DNA from 2 places in the Bradyrhizobium sp. USDA 4541 genome. Region 1 is predicted to be linked to the other one. Evidence: riboswitches for the same ligand, from Rfam matches in the RefSeq annotation. Region 1 holds a riboswitch; the other holds the start of a gene.
What was found. A riboswitch is a leader RNA that binds a small molecule or an ion and turns the genes downstream of it on or off. The one in region 1 is predicted to bind S-adenosylmethionine.
Positions count from the first base shown of each region.

Region 1 (9,648 bases):
CGCGCGTCTTTCGATGCGCTTAGCGACTGGAGATTCCTCATGTACGACCATATCGGATTGCGCGTTGCCGACCTCGACGCCAGCGTGCGCTTCTACACCGCAGTGCTGGCGCCACTCGGCTTCGTGCTCTGCTCGCGCGACGACAGCGGCGCCGGTTTCGGCCCGAAGGGCGAGCCCGCGCTCTGGCTGCATTTGCACAAGGGCAAGGCCCAAGGCGGCGCGCACGTTGCGTTCCGTGCCCCGAGCCATGACGCGATCAAGACATTCCATACCGAAGGCCTGAAGGCCGGCGGCAAGGACAACGGCGCGGCGGGCCATCGCAAGGATTACAGCCCGACCTATTACGCGGCGTTCCTGCTCGACCCCGACGGCAACAATGTCGAGGCGGTGTCGACCTAGCACACCACAGCTCCGCCGTCATTGCGAGCGGAGCGAAGCAATCCATCTTTCCGCCTGCTGCGGTGTGGATTGCTTCGTCGCTTCGCTCCTCGCAATGACGACACATCTGAAACCAACGAGGATTGAACAATGGCTTCCATTCACAAGGATATCCCGATCGACGCGCCGGCAGATCATGTCTGGGACGCGTTGCGCGATTTCGGCGCACTGCATACGCGGCTAGTGCCGGGCTTCGTGACTGACACGCAACTGGACGGCGACGTCCGCACCGTCAGCTTCTCCAACGGCACCGTGGCGCGCGAGACGCTGGTCGATTGCGACGACCAGCGAAAGCGGCTGGTCTATGCGATCAGCAGCGAGCGGTTGAAGCAGCATTCCGCCTCGGTGCAGGTGTTCGCCGAGGGCGACACGCGCTGCCGCGTGGTGTGGATCGCCGACGTGCTGCCGCACGAGGTCGCGCCATACATGGACGCGCAGATGGATCTCGGCGCGGCGGCGATGCAAGCCGCGATGGCCAAATCGGCCAGGGAGAAGAGCGCGGCGTGATCCGCTAGGTCATGCGACTGGCCGCGCATTTCGAACTATGACCGTCACCCTGAGGAGGTCGCGAAGCGACCGTCTCGAAGGGCGACAGTCCCGCTGTTTCTACGAGCGCACGCCGAAACACCTGGGCCGTCGATCCTTCGAGACGCCGCTTCGCGGCTCCTCAGGATGACGGATTTAATATCTACGACAGCGCCGGCTGCACTTCTGCGACCGGTGCCGACTTGCCCCAGCGCGTCAGGATCACGCTGAGGCAGGACAGCACGCCGAGCACGCCCATCGAGGCGGCGGCGAGTGCGAAGAAGTTCTGCGCGCTCGCCTCATGCGTCGACAGCCACCAGCCGCCGGTGCCGATGAAGATCAGCCGCGCTGTCTGCGCCAGCACCGGACCCAGCACCTTCGCGGCACCCTGCGAGGAGAAATACATCGACATCGCAAGGCCGATGAACGCGTACATCGGCGCGGCGGTCGAGAGATATTGATGGCTGGTCGCCCGCACGTGCGGATCATTGGTGAACAGATTGACCCAGAGGTCGGGGAAGACGGCGATGAAGCTGCCGACCACGCCGACCGCAAGGAACGACACCGTGCCCGCGGTCCAGGCGATGCGCCGGGCGCGCGCGACGCGCTCGGCGCCGACCGCCATGCCGATCATCGGCACCGAGGCGATGCCGACCGCGAAGGCGACGGAGGTCAGCATGAATTCGAGCCGCGCGCCGATGCCGTAGCCGGCGAGCACCGCGGTGCCGAACTGCGCCAGCATGTGGGTGAAGATCGAGATCGTCAGAACCGACTGCAACGGCGAGAAGCAGGACACCGCGCCGACCTTGAGGATGTCGATGAACATCGCCCATTGCACGCGCAGCCCCTTGAGTTTCGGCTTCACGCGGGCACGGCCCGAGAACAGATACCAGCCCATCACGCTGATGCTGATCGAATAGGCGATCAGCGACCCCGCGGCGACGCCGCGCATGCCGAATTGCGGCACCGGACCGAGACCGAGCCCGAGCGTGCCGCCGAGAATGATCTGCCACACCGCCGAGGACAGGATCATGGTCGACGGCAGCTTCATGTTGCCGGTGCCGCGCAGGATGCCGGCCATGGTGTTCATCAGCCAGGGCAGGATCGCGCCGCCGAAGAACACCTGCGAATAGGCGATCGCCTGCGCCAGCACATTGCCCCGGCCGCCGAGCAGTTCGAGCAGGCGCGGGCCGAAGATCAGCATGCCCAGCATGAACGTCAAACCAAAGGTCAGGCCGATCAGCAGCGCATGCATCGCCAGCGTCGAGGCGCGCTCGATCTCGCCGGCACCGAGCGCACGCGCGATCGCGGATGCGACGCCGCCGCCCATCGCGCCGCCGGACATCGTCATGGTCAGGATCACGCAGGGAAACACCAGCGCCATCGCCGCGAGCGACTCGACGCCGAGCCGGCCGATATACGAAGTCTCCGCGATCACGACGCAGGTGCCGGCGGAGAGCGCGATCACGTTCGGCCACGCCAGCCATAGCAGCGTGCGCAGGATCGGCCCGTCGAGCAGCGCATTGCGCGCCGGCTTGGTCACCGGCGGCGGCAGCGGCCGCTCTTGTTCGTCGACAGGAATTTCGGCGAGGCCGAGATCGGACATTTCTACTCCCACGCGCGATCTGGGGAGCCGCGCCATGGTGTTTCCCTACCATGGCGGCGGCGGAATCCACGTGCGCGGGGCGCAAGGGGGGCCTGCGCGATTGCAGGTGAACCCGGATGAACCTTGGGGCTAGCCGATCGACCAGACGAACGGCGCGCCGGCGGCGCTGTTCGGCTTCAGATGCACCGGAATATGCCGCCCGCAGCCGGCGGCCAGCCCTTCGAACAGGCCGGTCAATACGCTGGCGCAGGCCGGATGATAGTCGGCCACGTCGGCCATCAGCTTCCAGCCCTGCTGGCGGATTTCGAACTGGCCCTCGGATTCGGTGATGTCAGCAATATCGTCCTGCGACTCGAAGAGAGTGCGCAGGAATGCGGCAAATTCCGTGGCACGGCCACGGCGGCCGCCGAGCGCCTGCGCGACCTCGTCGTAATACTGCATGCCGATCAGTCTGCCGGTGAGATGCAGCAGATAGCTCGCATCCTCCGGGCCGAACACCTGCACGATGACCGGCGCGGCCGTCTTCACATATTCCATCGCGTAGTTGCGATAGGCCTTTTCCAGCCGCAGCTTCGGCCAGCTGTCGACCGGCAGCGCCGGCGCGGAGTTCGGATCGAACAGCGGCGCCTCGATATGGCGCGCGAACACCAGGCGCTGGTCGAGCTCGAGCGGATGATCGTACTCGCAGTAATAGCCTTCGAGGCCGTCCTGGCCGTCGACACTCTGCTTGGTGCAGACGAAGCCGAGCCGCAAGTCCCCGAGCGCGACACCGTTGTTGGCGTGCCAGCCGCGCAGCATCGCGCGCGAGACCTCACCGGGCACGCCGCAGATCGCCGTGCCCTTCCAGATCCAGCGCGGCGGCGGATAGCGGATCCAGGCCTTGCGGTCGGTCTCGTACATGTATTCGACATGCACGCCGCCGATCCAGTTGGAAAGATAATGATACTGCGCGGCCGCGACCGCCGGCGGCAGGCTGTCGAGGCCGAGCTTCTTCAAGCCGGGCAGGAAGCGCTCCTGCTGCTGGCGACGAAACACGCGGAAGACGAACTCGGCGGCATCAGCCGTGCCGCGCCGCGTGACGACGGTGAGGATCAGCCCGGTGAAGAAGGCGTGATAGAGATCGGCGACGCTGCGCCACTTCCGCCATTGCGTTTCGCGCGCGTCCTGCTCTCCGGTCATGTCTGCTCCCGCTGTTCTTGTTGGCGAGATAAAGCCTCGCGCGCGCAATCGTAGCCCGGATGCAGCGAAGCGCAATCCGGGGCGGCTCAATGCGCGTATGCAGCGCCCCGGATTTCGCTAGCGCTTCATCCGGGCTACGGAATTACACGCGCGCGAAACGGAATTACACGCGAAAATGCTTGGAGAGCTTCAGGCCCTGCGCCTGATAGTTCGAGCCGATGCGCTGGCCGTACAGCGCGTCGGGGCGCTCGAGCATCCGCTCATAGACGAGGCGGCCGACGATCTGGCCATGCTCGAGGATGAACGGCACCTCGCGCGAGCGCACCTCCAGCACGGCGCGCGCCCCCTTTCCGCCGGCGCCGGCATAGCCGAAGCCGGGATCGAAGAAGCCGGCATAATGGACGCGGAATTCGCCGACCAGCGGATCGAACGGCACCATCTCCGCGGCGTAGTCCGGCGGCACCTGCACCGCCTCTTTCGACGCCAGGATGTAGAACTCGCCGGGATCGAGGATGAGACTGCCGTCGGGCCGGGCCTTGATCGGCTCCCAGAAGTCGTCGACAGCATAGCCGCCGCGGCGATCGACATCGACCACGCCGGTATGGCGCTTGGCGCGATAGCCGACGAAGCCGCCCGAGCTCTCGCCGGAGAGATCGACCGAGAGCGCGACGCCATGGGTGAGATCGGCATTGGCGGCGTCGACCAGCCGCTCGGCGGCATGCAGCGCATCGAGCTCGTCGGCGGTCAGCGTCGCCTCGCCGATCCGGAAGCGGACCTGGCTGAGCCGCGAACCCTCGCGCAGCAGCACGGGAAACGTCTTCGGGCTGATCTCGGCATAGAGCGGGCCGTGATAGCCGGCGCCGATCATGTCGAAGCGGCGGGTGCCGTCGGCGATCACGCGGGTGAAGACGTCGAGCCGTCCGGTCGAGCTCTTCGGGTTGGCCGCGGCCACGATCTCCGGCGGCAGCGCCAGGCTCTCCAACAGCGGCACGATGTAGACGCAGTTGGTCTCCAGCACCGCGCCGTCGGACAGATCGATCTCGTGCAGCTTCAGCTCGTCGATCCGCTCGGCGACGGTGGCATCGGGCCCCGGCAGGAAGCTGGCGCGGACGCGGTAGGCGATGTCGCCGAGGCGGAGATCGAGGCTGGCCGGCTGGATCTGGCTCTCGACGAAGTCATAGGCGGGCAGAATGAGGCCGGCCTCCGCCATCTCCGCGATCATGCGGTCGGGCAGGATTCCGTTGGATTCATCTTCCAGCGTGAACGACACGATGCGGTCCCTCGGCGATCCCTCGAGATGGCCCAAAAATCATACTCCAGGCGGCCATCAAGCCCCAAAATATGGGCTTTTACGGGTTATCCGATGACCGTCTTGACGGAAAGGGCGCGAGGGAATATCAGCTGCACTTATCCCGTGGTGATTTGAGCCGGCCGGCTTGCAGCCACGTTAAATAAGTCGCTAAACAGGCCGGGGACAGTGTGATCCCGGCTTGTGGAGGTTGCTCCAGGCCGGTTTTTTTGTGGCCATTCTCCAGGGGAAATGGCCACCTCGGAGGTCACATGTCTGAATCTGAAACCACGGCCCGCTTTCGTCCCGAAACCCGTCTCGTCCATGGCGGTACGCTGCGCTCGCAATTCGGGGAGACGTCGGAAGGGCTGTTTCTCACCCAGGGCTACGTCTACGACACCGCCGAGCAATGCGAGGCGCGCTTCAAGGGCCAGGACCCCGGCTTCATCTATTCGCGCTATTCCAACCCGACCATTGCGATGTTCGAGCGCCGCATGATCGAGCTCGAGGGCGCGGAAGCCGCGCGCTCGACCGCGACCGGCATGGCCGCGGTGACCACCGCGATCCTCGCCCCGCTGAAGGCCGGCGATCATGTGGTGGCCTCGAAGGCCCTGTTCGGCTCCTGCCTCTACGTGGTGCAGGACCTGTTGCCGCGCTACGGCATCGAGACGACGCTGGTCGACGGCCTCGACCTCGACCAGTGGCAGCGCGCGTTGCGGCCGCACACCAAGACCTTCTTCCTGGAGAGCCCGACCAATCCGACGCTCGACGTGCTCGACATCGGCGCGATCGCAGAGATCGCGCATAGCGGCGGCGCCCGGCTGATCGTCGACAACGTGTTTGCGACGCCGATCTGGCAGAGCCCGCTGTCGCTCGGCGCCGACGTCGTGGTCTATTCCGCAACCAAGCATATCGACGGCCAGGGCCGCTGCCTCGGCGGCGTCATCCTGTCGTCGGAGGCCTTCATCGCCGAGCACATCCACAATTTCATGCGCCAGACCGGGCCGTCGCTGTCGCCGTTCAACGCCTGGGTGCTGCTGAAGGGGCTGGAGACGCTCGGCGTGCGCGTCCGCGCCCAGACCGAGAACGCGGCGAAGATCGCCGAGGCGCTGGCCAAGCATCCGAAGATCACGCGGCTGGTCTATCCGGGCCGCCCCGACCATCCGCAGGCCGAGACGGTGAAGAAGCAGATGGGCGCCGGCTCGACACTGGTCGGCTTCGAGGTGAAGGACGGCAAGGCTGGCGCCTTCCGCTGCCTCAACGCGCTGAAGATCTCGCGCATCTCCAACAATCTCGGCGACGCCAAGAGCCTCGTCACGCATCCCGCGACCACGACGCATCAGCGCCTGGCGCCGGAGGCCCGCGCCGAACTTGGTATCAGCGAAGGTTTCATTCGCTTCTCGGCCGGGCTCGAGCATCCCGACGACCTGATCGAGGATTTTGAGCGCGCGCTGGAGCAGGTTTGAAGCAACGCGTCATGGCCGGGCTTGCCCGGCCATGACGGCTTCTCTTGAAGATTAAGTCGCAGCCGTCGTGACGCCGCCGTCGACCACGATGGTCTGGCCGGTCATGAACGTCGAGGCATCGGAGGCGAGATAGGCCACGGCGCCGGCGATCTCGTCGGGCTCGCCGATGCGGCGGAGCGGCGTCGATGCGGTGCGGCGCTTCAGATTGTCCGGGTCCTCCCATAGCGCGCGGGCGAAATCGGTCTTCACCAGGCCCGGCGCCACGCAATTGACGCGCACGCCCTTCGGGCCCCACTCGCCGGCAAGGCTGCGGCACAGCGCGAAGTCGGCGGCCTTGGAGATGCCGTAGGCGCCGATCACCGTAGAACCCCGAAGTCCGCCGATCGAGGAGATGATCACGACCGAACCCTTGCCGCGTTCGGCCATCTGCGGGATCGCCAGCGCGGACAGCCAGATGTTGCTCTTGACGTTGGAGCCCATGATCTTGTCGAAGGCCTCGTCGGTGATGTCGAGCAGCGGGCCGTAATAGGGATTGACCGCGGCGTTGCAGACCAGGATGTCGATCTTGCCGTAATGCTTGATCGTCCCCGAGACCAGCGCCTCGACCTCGCTGCGGCGCGCGATGTTGCAGGGGATGACGAGCGCATCGCCGCCCGCCTTCTTGATGCCGTCGGCGACTTCCTGGCAAGCATCCGCCTTGCGCGAGGAGATCACGACCTTGGCGCCGAGTTTTGCCAAAAGCTCCGCCGATGCGCGGCCGATGCCGCGGCTCGAGCCGGTGATGACCGCGACCTGGCCGGTGAGATCGAACGGGGTGTTTTTCATTGTTGTTGTTTCCCTGTTAGTTGCACGTCATTCCGGGGCGCGACGCAGTCGCGAACCCGGAATCCAGAGGTTACGGCGCGAGATTCCGGGTTCTCGCTTCGCGAGCCCCGGAATGACGCCTGTGTGGTTACGCCAGCAGCCCGCCGCCCTCGCTGACGCGACGGAGGTGATAGTCGGTGTCGCCGAGCGTGTTTTCGATCATGGTCAGCCGCTTGAAGTAGTGACCGATCTTGGCTTCCATGGTCATGCCGATGCCGCCGTGAAGCTGGATCGACTGCTGGCCGACGAACTTCAGGGACTTGCCGACCTGCACCTTGGCGGCGGCAACCGCCGACGCACGCTCCTTGGCATCGTCGAAGTCCGACGCCATGGTGGCGAACATCGACATGCTGCGGGCCTGCTCCAGCGCCACGAACATATCGGCGGCACGGTGCTGCAGGCTCTGGAACGAGCCGATCGCAACGCCGAACTGCTTGCGGGTCTTGATGTACTCGACCGTCTCCTTCAGCGACTCGTCCATCGCGCCGACCGCTTCCGCGCACAGCGCAATGCGGGCTTCGTCGGCGACGCGCTCGATCAGGGGCAGGCCGTTCTCGGGATCGCCGATCGCAGCGTCAGCACCGACCTCGACATTGGTGAAGGTGATGTCGGCGGCGTGCAGGCCGTCCTGGGTCGGATAGCCCTTCCTGGTGACGCCCTTGGCATCCGCCGGAACCAGGAACACGCCGATGCCGGTCTTGTCGCGCTGGCCGCCCTTGGTGCGCGCGGTCACGATCAAGGTCTGGGCGTTCTCGCCGTTGAGCACGACGAACTTCTCGCCGTCGATCACCCAGCCGTCGCCTTTCTTCTTCGCCGTGGTCACGACATCAAACAGGTCGTAGCGCGAGTTCTTCTCGAGCTGGGCAAAGCCGAAGGTCTTGCTGCCGTCGATGATGCCGGGAATGTGCTTGGCCTTCTGCTCGGCCGAGCCGCCATGGCGCAGGAAGCCGCCGGCGACCACGACGGTGGCGAGATAAGGCTCGACCACCAGCGCCTTGCCGAGCGCTTCCATCACGATCATGGTCTCGACCGCGCCGGCGCCGAAGCCGCCATCGGTCTCCGCAAAGGGCAGACCGAGCAGGCCCTGCTCGGCGAGCTTGCCCCAGAGCGCTTTGCTCCAGCCGCCCTTCTCCTTCATGTACTTCTTGCGCGCATCGAAGTCGTAGGCATCCGCCAGCAACCCGTCGACGCTTTCCTTGAGAAGCCGCTGCTCCTCGGACAGATCAAAATCCATGTTCGTTCCCTTAACTAACTGATCGTTGTTCAAGCCGGGGCCTCTTCACCTCGCCCCGCTTGCGGGGAGAGGTCGGATCGCGAAGCGATCCGGGTGAGGGGGTACAGGTCTCTCGGCAGTCGTTGCTCGGAGAGATGCCCCTCACCCCAACCCTCTCCCCGCGAAGAGCGGGGAGAGGGAGAGGATCAAAGCCCCAGCACCGCCTTGCTGATGATGTTGCGCTGGATCTCGTTGGAGCCGCCGTAGATCGAAACCTTGCGGTTGTTGAAGTAGCTCGGCGCGATCTGCGCGGTCCAATCCATGCTCTCGTTCGAGCCGGCATCGCCGTGCTCGTCATAGGGCGCGGCGAACGGACCGATGATCTCCATCAGCAGCTCGGTGGTGGTCTGCTGGATCTCCGAGCCCTTGATCTTGAGCACCGAGGAGGCCGGATTGGGTTTGCCCTTGCCGTGCTTGCCCTCGTCGGCGACGACGCGGAGCTGGGTGAGTTCGAGCGCCTTCAGCTCGATCTCGCAGGCCGTGAGCTTCTCGCGGAACGCCGGATCCTCGATCACCGGACGGCCGCCGGACTCGACCTTGGAGGCCAGCGCGCGGATGCGGCGCAGCCGCTCCTTCGACACGCCGACCCGGGCGATGCCGGTGCGCTCATTGCCGAGCAGGAATTTTGCGTAATCCCAGCCCTTGTTCTCCTCGCCGATCAGGTTCTCGTAGGGCACCTCGACGTCGTCGAAGAACACCTCGTTGACCTCGTGTCCGCCGTCGATGGTCTGGATCGGACGCACGGTGACGCCCTTCGACTTCATGCTGAACACGATGAAGGAGATGCCCATCTGCTTCTTCGCGGCCGGATCGGTGCGGCAGAGGCAGAAGATCATGTCGGCGTGCTGGGCGAGCGTGGTCCAGGTCTTCTGGCCGTTGATGATCCACTTGTCGCCACGGCGCTCGGCCTTGGTCTTCAGCGACGCGAGGTCCGAACCCGAGCCCGGCTCCGAGAAGCCCTGGCACCACCAGTCGTCGACATTGGCGATGCGCGGCAGATATTCCTTCT
Region 1 is NZ_JALJZF010000001.1:653,226-662,873, forward strand. Features, by position in the region: gene J2R80_RS03165 (VOC family protein) at 40-399, shown strand; gene J2R80_RS03170 (SRPBCC family protein) at 529-945, shown strand; gene J2R80_RS03175 (MATE family efflux transporter) at 1,127-2,569, opposite strand; gene J2R80_RS03180 (hypothetical protein) at 2,699-3,748, opposite strand; gene J2R80_RS03185 (2'-deoxycytidine 5'-triphosphate deaminase) at 3,912-5,018, opposite strand; SAM riboswitch at 5,153-5,232, shown strand; gene J2R80_RS03190 (O-succinylhomoserine sulfhydrylase) at 5,309-6,502, shown strand; gene J2R80_RS03195 (SDR family NAD(P)-dependent oxidoreductase) at 6,554-7,327, opposite strand; gene pimD (pimeloyl-CoA dehydrogenase small subunit) at 7,455-8,600, opposite strand; gene pimC (pimeloyl-CoA dehydrogenase large subunit) at 8,786-9,648, opposite strand, start outside.

Region 2 (9,648 bases), 1.9 Mb from region 1:
CGGTCAGCCAGTTGCGCCATTGTTCGGTGTGGGTTCGCGACATCTGCACATGCGCCGAGTCCTCGATCGCCGCCACCGCCGCCAGCATCGCCGGCGTCGTGACGTTGAACGGACCGCGGATACGGTTGCAGGCATCGACGATATGCGCCGGCCCGAACATCCAGCCGATCCGCAGCGCCGCAAGGCCGTGGATCTTCGAGAAGGTGTGCGTCACCACCGTGTTGTCCGTGGTCGCGACCAGCTCGATGCCGAGCTCGTAGTCGTTGCGCGAGACGTAGTCGGCATAGGCGGCGTCGAGCACCAGCAGCACATGCGACGGCAGCGCGGCGCGCAGCCGTTTGACCTCGTCGAACGGGATGTAGGTGCCGGTCGGATTGTTCGGGTTGGCGAGCCAGACCAGTTTCGTGCGCGGCGTCACCACCTTGAGTATGGCGTCGACGTCGGCCGTGAAATTGGTCTCGGCCGCGATCACGTTCCTGGCGCCGTTCGCCATGGTGGCGATCGGGTAAACCAGGAAGCCGTGGGTGGTCGAGATCGCCTCGTCGCCGGGCGCGAGATAGGTGTGCGCCAGCAGGTTGAGGATTTCGTCGGAGCCGGCGCCGCAGATGATGCGGTCGGGATCGAGCCCGTAGGCGCGGCCGATCGCCTCGCGCAGCACGCGTGAGGTCCCCTCCGGATAGTCCTCGAGATGGTCAGCCGCCGCCTTGTAGGCCGCGATCGCCTTCGGAGACGGCCCGAACGGCGTCTCGTTGGCGGACAGCTTGAACACTTTGCGGCCCGGTTCCGGCACCGGGCTCTTGCCGGGCGTGTAGGGCGCAATATCGAGGATGCCGGGGTTCGGCACGGGGCGGGACATCATCAACTCCGAACAGAGCGTTTTCGAGCGAAGTGGATACCGGTTCGCGTGAAGAAAACGCGTCAAAACAAAAGCCTGGACGGGCGGCTGGCTCTTACTTCAGGTCCTGGCCGATCCGTTAGAGGGCACCGTATAGCGCGTTGCGTGGCTGCCGACGAGGGCCGACGAGCGGACCGAGGCGCCGGCCTTGATCAGGGCGAGCTTGATGGCCTCGAAATCGTGTCCGGTGACCGAGACCAGGAGCGCCGCGCCGTCGAAAGCGGTGTCGGGGACCGCGACGATCTCGGCGAGCGGCGCAAGCGCCCGGGCGACATCGGCGTTCCAGCCGGAGACGCGCACGCTCCAGGTCTGCACTTCGGTGACCATGGCGTCGTCGGCGACCCGCGAGATCACGAACACCGGCAGCGCGGCGGGATGGTCGGCGCGTTCGAGGAACGGCAGCCGCGCGATGATCTTCGGCGCGCCACTGGCCTCGAGCGCATTCCACCACGGCGTACGGCTTGCGATCGCGGAGACCAGCGCGAGGTCGCCCTTCGACTTCGCCACCGCCTCGACCGCGGCCTGTGCGCTGAAATGCGACACGTAAGGCACCACGAAGCCGAAGTGAAACCGCGCCGAGTCGCGCATGGCCGACTCGCCGACCGAAACATCGGCATGCACCGCGAACGGCGCCTGCACATAGGTGAAGGTCGAGATGATGACGCGCCAGATGCTCTCGATGGTGTCGAGCGGCAGGATGCCGCGATGACGCCGCACCAGCTCGCGCATCATGCTGGCCTCGCGTGCCGGGCGGAATGCCGAGCCGACCTCCTGGGTCTTCTTGACCTGGATCAGGCGGTCGATGATGTCGCCGCGCGCCATCAGCAGGCGGTGTACCTGCTCGTCGATCGCATCGATCTCCTTGCGCAGATCCTGCAGCGAGGGCGGCGACGGGGGTGGGTTGGACATGCTCTCAAACCTTGTCGTCGGGGCGGCCCGGTGCCGCGTCGGACAGGGTCCCTGATTAGGAAAGACGGGCAGCGAAAGCAAAGAGAAACGTCGCAGGCGTGCCTTGCGCATTCGGTTAACCAATTGGCCGTGGGCAGGGCTGTCTTGACGGCGGGGGGCGTGGGGACTACGTTCCCTGCGTCCCGTGGTCATTTGAGCCGGCCGGCTTGCAGCCACGTTAAACAACTCGCTAAACAGGCCGGGGACCTTATCAGCTCCCGGCCGAACCTTTGTTCAGGCCGGGTTTTTTATTGGCCTGAGGTCCGTCGAGCCCTCCCGCGCGGAGGCAGGGTCGCCTAGATGAGCAACGTGCGTCCGATACCGAGCCCACAAACCCCGAGCGATGATCGCGCCCATGAGGCCGACCATCCGTCGTCATTGGTGGCGAAGTTCGGGATGGACCAGCCGCTCAAGCTCGATTGCGGCGTCGATCTCGCACCATTCCAGATCGCCTACCAGACCTATGGCGAGCTCAATGCCGACCGCTCCAACGCGATCTTGGTCTGCCACGCGCTGACCGGCGATCAGCATGTCAACAACATCCATCCCGTCACTGGCAAGCCCGGCTGGTGGGAGACCATGGTCGGCATCGGCCGGCCGATCGATCCCGACAAGTACTTCATCATCTGCTCCAATGTGATCGGCGGCTGCATGGGCTCGACCGGCCCTGCGTCGTTGAACCCCGCGACCGGCAAGGTGTGGGGACTCGATTTCCCGATCATCACCATCCCCGACATGGTGCGTGCGCAGGCGATGCTGATCGATCGTCTCGGCATCACGACGCTGTTCTGCGTGGTCGGCGGCTCGATGGGCGGCATGCAGGTCCTGCAATGGACCGCGGCCTATCCGGAGCGCGTGTTCTCGACGCTCGCGATCGCCTGCTCGACGCGCCACTCGGCGCAGAACATCGCGTTCCACGAGCTCGGCCGCCAGGCCGTGATGGCCGATCCGGACTGGCGCGGCGGCCGCTATGTCGACGAGGACACCCATCCGCACCGCGGATTGGCGGTGGCGCGGATGGCCGCGCACATCACCTATCTCTCGGACGCCGCGCTGCACCGCAAGTTCGGACGGCGGATGCAGGACCGCGAGCTGCCGACCTTCTCGTTCGATGCGGATTTCCAGGTCGAGAGCTATCTGCGCTACCAGGGCTCGTCCTTTGTCGAGCGCTTCGATGCCAACTCCTATCTCTATCTGACCCGCGCGATGGACTATTTCGACATCGCCGCCGACCACAACGGCGTGCTGGCGAAGGCGTTCACCGGCATCCAAACGCGGTTCTGCGTGGTGTCGTTCACCAGCGACTGGCTGTTTCCGACCTCGGAATCGCGCGCGCTGGTGCATGCGCTGAACGCGTCGAGCGCGCGGGTGTCGTTCGCCGAGATCGAGACCGACAAGGGGCACGACGCCTTCCTGCTCGACGTGCCCGAATTCCTCGAGATCTCCCGTGCCTTCCTGCTGGCCGCAGGCAAGGCGCGCGGCCTGAAGGACGGCGGCCGGTCATGAGCATGCAGCAGACATTGCCCTTGCCGGGTATCGCGCCGGAGCGGACCGGCGGCTATCGCACCGATCATCTGTTGGTCGCCGACATGGTGCGGCCGGGCTCGCGCGTGCTCGATGTCGGCTGCGGCGACGGCGAATTGCTGCAACTGCTGGAAAGCCGCGGCATCGACGGCCGCGGCATCGAGCTGTCGCGCGAGGGTGTCAATGGCTGCGTCGCCAAGGGGCTCGCGGTGGTGCAGGGCGATGCCGACACCGACCTCGTCAATTATCCGGATGATGCGTTCGACTACGTGATCCTGTCGCAGACCTTGCAGGCGACGCGACAGCCCAAGGTGGTGCTGGAAAATCTGCTGCGCATCGGCCAGCGCGCCATCGTCTCGTTCCCGAATTTCGGGTTCTGGAGGATGCGGCTGCAGCTGTTGATCGGGGGCCACATGCCGCGCACCGAGAATTTGCCGGCGAGCTGGTACGACACCTCGAACATCCACTTCTGCACCATCAAGGATTTCGTGCAGCTCTGCGAGGAGATCAACGTCAAGATGGAGCGCGCGGTGGCGCTCGATCTCTACGGCCGTCCGGTGCCGCTCAACCTGCCGTGGTGGGTGTGGAACATGTTCGGCGAGCAGGGCGTGTTCCTGCTCAGCCGGGGTGGGCAGGGGAAGTGACGTCATGGCGTCATTCCGGGGCACGCGAAGTGTGAACCCGGAATCTCGAGATTCCGGGTTCGATGCTGCGCATCGCCCCGGAATGACAGGACTACACCGGCGCCGCCACCAGCGACCGCGGATCGCGTACCGGCCAACGGCCGGCCTCGACCAGCGCGATGAAGCGCTCGACCATCTCGTTGAACAGCGCCGGCTCCTCGAGGTTGAGCACGTGGCCCGACTTCGGGAAGAACGAGAGGCCGGCGGCCGGCAGATGCTGCTTCAGGAACATGCTGGGCGCGATGCAATTGTCGTCCTCGTCGCCGCACAGGATCAGCGCCGGCGTCGCGGCGCGCTTGATGGCGTCGGTCATGGTGTAGATCGAGGGCCTGCCGCCCTGGAAGCTGCGCATCGTGTTGGCTGAGCCTCTGGCGTCGTGGCGGGCGAGCGCGGCGTAGAAATCGGCGTGGCCGCGCGGATCCTTGACCAGGAACGGAATCCGGCTCGGCGCTTCGCGCGTCACCTTGGCGACCTCGACCGCGCCGATGCTCTCGTATTGCTCGGCATTGGCACGGCACTGCGCGCGGAAGGCATCGAGATGCTCGAGGCTTGAGCCGGAGCCGACCGCGGCCAGCGTCATCGACAGCGCGCGCTCCGGCGCGTTGAGGGCGATCTGCAGCGACGAATAGGAGCCCATCGAGAGCCCGACGAAATGCGCCTTGGCGATGCCGAGATGGTCGAGCACGGCGAGCGCGTCGGTATAGAAGTGCTGGTAGGTGTAAACGTCGGCACTCGCAGGCACGTCGGACGGCGTGTAGCCGCGCGCCGAATAGGCGATGCAGCGGTGGCCGCGCGCGAAGTAGCGCATCTGCGGCTCCCAATTGGTGTGATCAGCGGCGAACTCGTGCAGGAAGATGATCGGGGTTCCGCTGCCGGCCTCTTCGAAGTGGAGGCGGACATGATCTTTCGTCGTGGCGTAGGGCATTGAAATTCTCCTCTCGTTGGCCGCCTCCAGATTTGCAGTTAATTTTCGAGGCCGCAATGCGGCAGTTCCGGTTCCTTTCTCGTCATCGAATCATCGCGGAATGACCAAGAAATTGGTCCCGCAGTGCCGCATGAAATCTTCCTCGCGCCATCCCGATTTTCAAAACCACCGCCGTGTTCCCCCGGGAACGCGACGGGGAATTGGGGGGCGTTACAGAGGATCTAGTGAAGTATGGTTCAGTTGCTTGCGTGTCGCCGGTCACTTCGTGTTTTGGCGCTGGCTCTGTGTTCGCTCACTCTCGCCGTGATCTCCGCCGCACCGGCATCCGCCCGTCCGCATCATTCCCGTCACGCGCATTCGGCCCATGCCGGCCATCACGCGCGTCATTATGCCCGTCATCACTATCGGCCCGCAGCGCGGCTGTCGCGCGCCGAGCGCCGCGCACTCGCGCAGCCGGGCGGGATCATCGAAACCAACGCAGCGCCGTTGCCTGACCCCGTGCCCAACACGGGCGGCGTGATTGCGGCAAGCGGCTTCGGCTCGTCCGGCATCGTGGCCGAGGCGCGCCGCTATCTCGGCGGCAATCCGACCGGCCGCTCCAGCCTGTGGTGCGCCCGCTTCATGAACATGGTGCTGCAGCACACCGGCCGTCGCGGCACCGGCTCCGACATGGCGAGCTCGTTCGCCAAATACGGCACGCGCGTTTCGGGACCGCAGGTCGGCGCCATCGCCGTGATGAGCCGCCGCGGCGGCGGCCATGTCGGCATCATCACCGGCGTCGATGCCAAGGGCAATCCGATCATGATCTCGGGCAACAGCGGCCACCGCGTCCGCGAGACGCGGGTCTCGCGCGGCCGCATCTACGCCTATGTGATGCCGACCAACTGATCGCTCGAAAGCGGGCGGGGCGCGCACGCGCCTTGCCCGGCCTACGACGCTACAGGTCCCTCAGCGGCAATCGTGTCGCCGACGGCGGCGCCGCCATCGCTGATGATCTCGGCATAGATGCCGCACTCATTGTTGCCGAAACGCTGCATCAGCGTGTTCGGCACCGAGAGGTCGCGCGCGCCGGTGTCGGGATCGACATTGACCGCGGCGCAGCGGGTGATGCGCTTCACCACCCTGGCCCGGGCGCTGCCGATCGCGATGGTCTGGTCGAGCAGGCTGGCTTCATGCCAGGCCGGCCAGCCTTCGACATAGAGGTTGGCGCGGAAGCGCAGCGGATGGACCGGCGCCTGCACCATCTCCTCGATCGCCCGCAGGCTGGCCAGATTGATGATCGAGACCACCTTGCGCGGCACATCGGAGAAACTGTGCCCGGGGCTGACCAGCACCTTGGGCGGGCCCTTGATCTGGCCGGTATGACGATTGGCGAAATAGCGTTCGATCGCCGCGCGGCCTTCCGCGGTCTCGAGGTCGCCCTGGGCCACCATCGCGCCATCCCGGCGCAGCGTCAGCACATGGCTGTCATCGTCGAAATGGGCGCGCAGCGGCGCCAGCCACTCGTCCCGCTGCAGCATCAGGAAATGCGGCTTCGGCAGCCATTTCGGCACCGAGGGATCGAAACCGCTCGGGCCGTTCTCGATCGCATAGCGGCGATCGGAGCGGAGCGTCTCGCCGGCCTTGAGCTCTGCGTGCGGCAGCGGCTCGGGCGTGAGACCCTTGACGGGGTAGCGATAGATGCCGGTGATCCGGGCAGAGGAAGCGTGCGTGTTGTCCATTCGCCCGCTCTAGCCTGTTTGGCGTGCGAGGAGAACTGCCGCCCGCGGGAAGGTACTAGTCGGCGCGCGCCGCTCCAGGAGCGTCCAGCAGGCGTTGCATGAACACGAGATCGAGCCAGCGGCCGAATTTGCGTCCGACCTCCGGCATCCGGGCGACCTCGACAAAGCCGGCCCGCGCGTGCAGCCGCAGCGAGGCGAGATTGCCGCCGTCGATGCCGGCGATCATGACGTGCTTGCCGAGCGCGGTGGCCGCGGCGATCAGCTCGTCGACGATGATCCGGCCGAGGCCGCGGCCGCGATGATCGGCATGGATATAGACGCTGTGCTCGACGCTGTAGCGGTAGCCCGGGAAGGCCCGGAAGTCGCCGAATGTGCCGTAGCCGAGCACCGTCGTCCCCTCGACGGCCACCAGCACGGGATAGCCCAGAGCCAGCCGCGCCGTCATCCAGGCCAGCCGCTCGGCCTCGGAATCCTGCTTCTCCGTCCAGATCGCATTCGAGTTGGCGACCGCCTCGTTGAAGATCGCGGTAATCGCAGGGATGTCCTGCTCTGTGGCGGGGCGGATAATCATCGGTGGTTCCTTGACGGGCCTCTTGAACGGATCCCCATCGTCTATTATATAAGACGATATGTCAATTATAGAGGACAAGGCCGATGAGGCTCTCGGGCGGCGGGTTCGCGCCGAACGGGAGGGCCGCGGCTGGTCGCTGGCGGACCTCGCCGGGCGGGCGGGCGTGTCCAAGGCCATGCTCAGCAAGATCGAGCGGGCGGAGGCAAGCCCGACGGCGGCGACGCTGTCGCGGATCGCCACGGCCTATGGCCTGACCATGGCCGCGCTGTTCGAGGTTGCCTCACGAAATTCCCGCCTGCAGCGGGCCAAGGATCAGCCGGTGTGGCGAGATCCGAAGGCGGCCTATCTGCGGCGGCAAGTGTTCCTGCATCCGGCCAATCCGCTGGAGCTGGTGGAGATCGAACTGCCTGCGAGGCAGGAAGCCGGCTTCCCCGCCAGCGCCTATCACTTGGTCCGCCAGGTGGTCTGGGTGATCAGCGGCCGCCTCACCTTGATGGAAGGAGCGGAGCGCCACGAGCTCGCTGCGGGCGACCGCGTCGAGCTCGGTCCGCCGTCGGACATCGTCTTCCGTAACGAAACCGCTCAGCCTTGCCGCTACCTTGTCGCCATCGTGCGGCGCTGAGCTTCACCGGGCGAAATCGCAGGCTGTGGCTCTTCCGTTTTGGAACCAAGTGCCCACATCTGCGGCAAGCCTGAAAAATGATGGCGACGACCAGAGGCTGGTTGAGGAACGTCAACGCGGCCCGCGGAAACCCAATGAAGATGCCGGAACCATGCCTGAATGGGTGGTGACGGCAGGCCGAGGGAAAACGAATGAACATTGAGAAGTACACCGAGCGCGCGCGCGGATTCATCCAGTCTGCCCAGTCGCTCGCAATGCGCGACGGTCACCAGCAGTTCTCGCCGCTGCATCTGTTGAAGGTACTGCTGGACGACAATGAGGGGCTCGCCGGCGGTCTGATCGACCGTGCCGGCGGCAATTCCGGAGCGATCCTGAAAGCGACCGAAGAGGCGCTGAACAAGCTGCCGAAGGTCTCGGGCAATGGCGCCGGACAGGTCTACCTGTCGCCGGAGCTGGCGCGCGCCTTCGATGCGGCGGAACAGGCCGCCGACAAGGCCGGCGACAGTTTTGTCACCGTCGAGCGGCTGCTGCTCGGGCTCACGCTCGAGAAGGGCAGCGAGGCGGCCTCGATCCTGAGCAAGGGCGGCGTCACGGCGCAGAACCTGAACGCGGCCATCGAAGCGCTGCGCAAGGGCCGCACCGCCGACAGTGCGACCGCCGAGAACGCTTACGACGCGCTGAAGAAATATGCCCGCGACCTGACCCAGGCTGCGCGCGACGGCAAGCTCGACCCGGTGATCGGCCGCGACGAGGAGATCCGCCGCACGATTCAAGTTCTGTCGCGGCGGACCAAGAACAATCCCGTCCTGATCGGTGAACCCGGCGTCGGCAAGACCGCCATTGTCGAGGGCCTGGCGCTGCGCATCCTCAATGGCGACGTGCCGGAGAGCTTGAAGGACAAGAAGCTGCTGTCGCTCGACATGGGCGCCTTGATCGCCGGCGCGAAATATCGCGGCGAGTTCGAGGAGCGGCTGAAATCCGTGCTGCAGGAGGTCTCGTCGGCCGAGGGCGGCATCATCCTGTTCATCGACGAGATGCACACCCTGATCGGCGCCGGCAAGACCGACGGCGCAATGGACGCGTCCAACCTCCTGAAGCCTGCGCTCGCGCGTGGTGAGTTGCACTGTATCGGTGCGACCACGCTCGACGAGTACCGCAAGCATGTCGAGAAGGATGCGGCGCTGGCTCGCCGGTTCCAGCCGATCTATGTCAGCGAGCCGACGGTCGAGGACACCATCTCGATCCTGCGCGGCCTCAAGGACAAATACGAGCAGCATCACGGCGTGCGCATCACCGACTCCGCGCTGGTGGCCGCGACCACGCTGTCGAACCGCTACATCACCGACCGCTTCCTGCCGGACAAGGCCATCGACCTGATGGACGAGGCGGCGGCGCGGCTGAAGATGCAGGTTGATTCGAAGCCGGAAGAGCTCGATTCGCTCGATCGCGACATCATCCGGCTGAAGATCGAGCAGGAGGCGCTGAAGAAGGAGAACGATGCCGGCTCCAAGAGCCGCTTGCAGACCCTGGAGAAGGAACTCGCAGGGCTCGAGGAGCGATCGACGGCGCTGACGGCGCGCTGGAGCGCGGAGAAGAACAAGCTCTCCAATGCCCAGAAGCTGAAGAGCGAACTCGACGCGCTCCGCGTTGAGCTGGCCAATGCGCAGCGTCGCGGCGAATTCCAGAAGGCGGGCGAACTGGCCTATGGCCGGATTCCCGAGCTGGAAAAGAAGCTCGCCGACATCGAGGCGCAAGCGAA
Region 2 is NZ_JALJZF010000001.1:2,525,756-2,535,403, forward strand. Features, by position in the region: gene hisC (histidinol-phosphate transaminase) at 1-856, opposite strand, end outside; gene J2R80_RS11755 (chorismate mutase) at 956-1,804, opposite strand; SAM riboswitch at 1,979-2,058, shown strand; gene J2R80_RS11760 (homoserine O-acetyltransferase) at 2,144-3,349, shown strand; gene metW (methionine biosynthesis protein MetW) at 3,346-4,011, shown strand; gene J2R80_RS11770 (alpha/beta fold hydrolase) at 4,103-4,975, opposite strand; gene J2R80_RS11775 (TIGR02594 family protein) at 5,207-5,863, shown strand; gene J2R80_RS11780 (MOSC domain-containing protein) at 5,905-6,696, opposite strand; gene J2R80_RS11785 (GNAT family N-acetyltransferase) at 6,752-7,267, opposite strand; gene J2R80_RS11790 (XRE family transcriptional regulator) at 7,326-7,889, shown strand; gene clpB (ATP-dependent chaperone ClpB) at 8,081-9,648, shown strand, end outside.
Region 2: linked by a shared signal. The riboswitch ahead of J2R80_RS11760 (homoserine O-acetyltransferase) and the one ahead of J2R80_RS03190 (O-succinylhomoserine sulfhydrylase) in region 1 are both predicted to bind S-adenosylmethionine.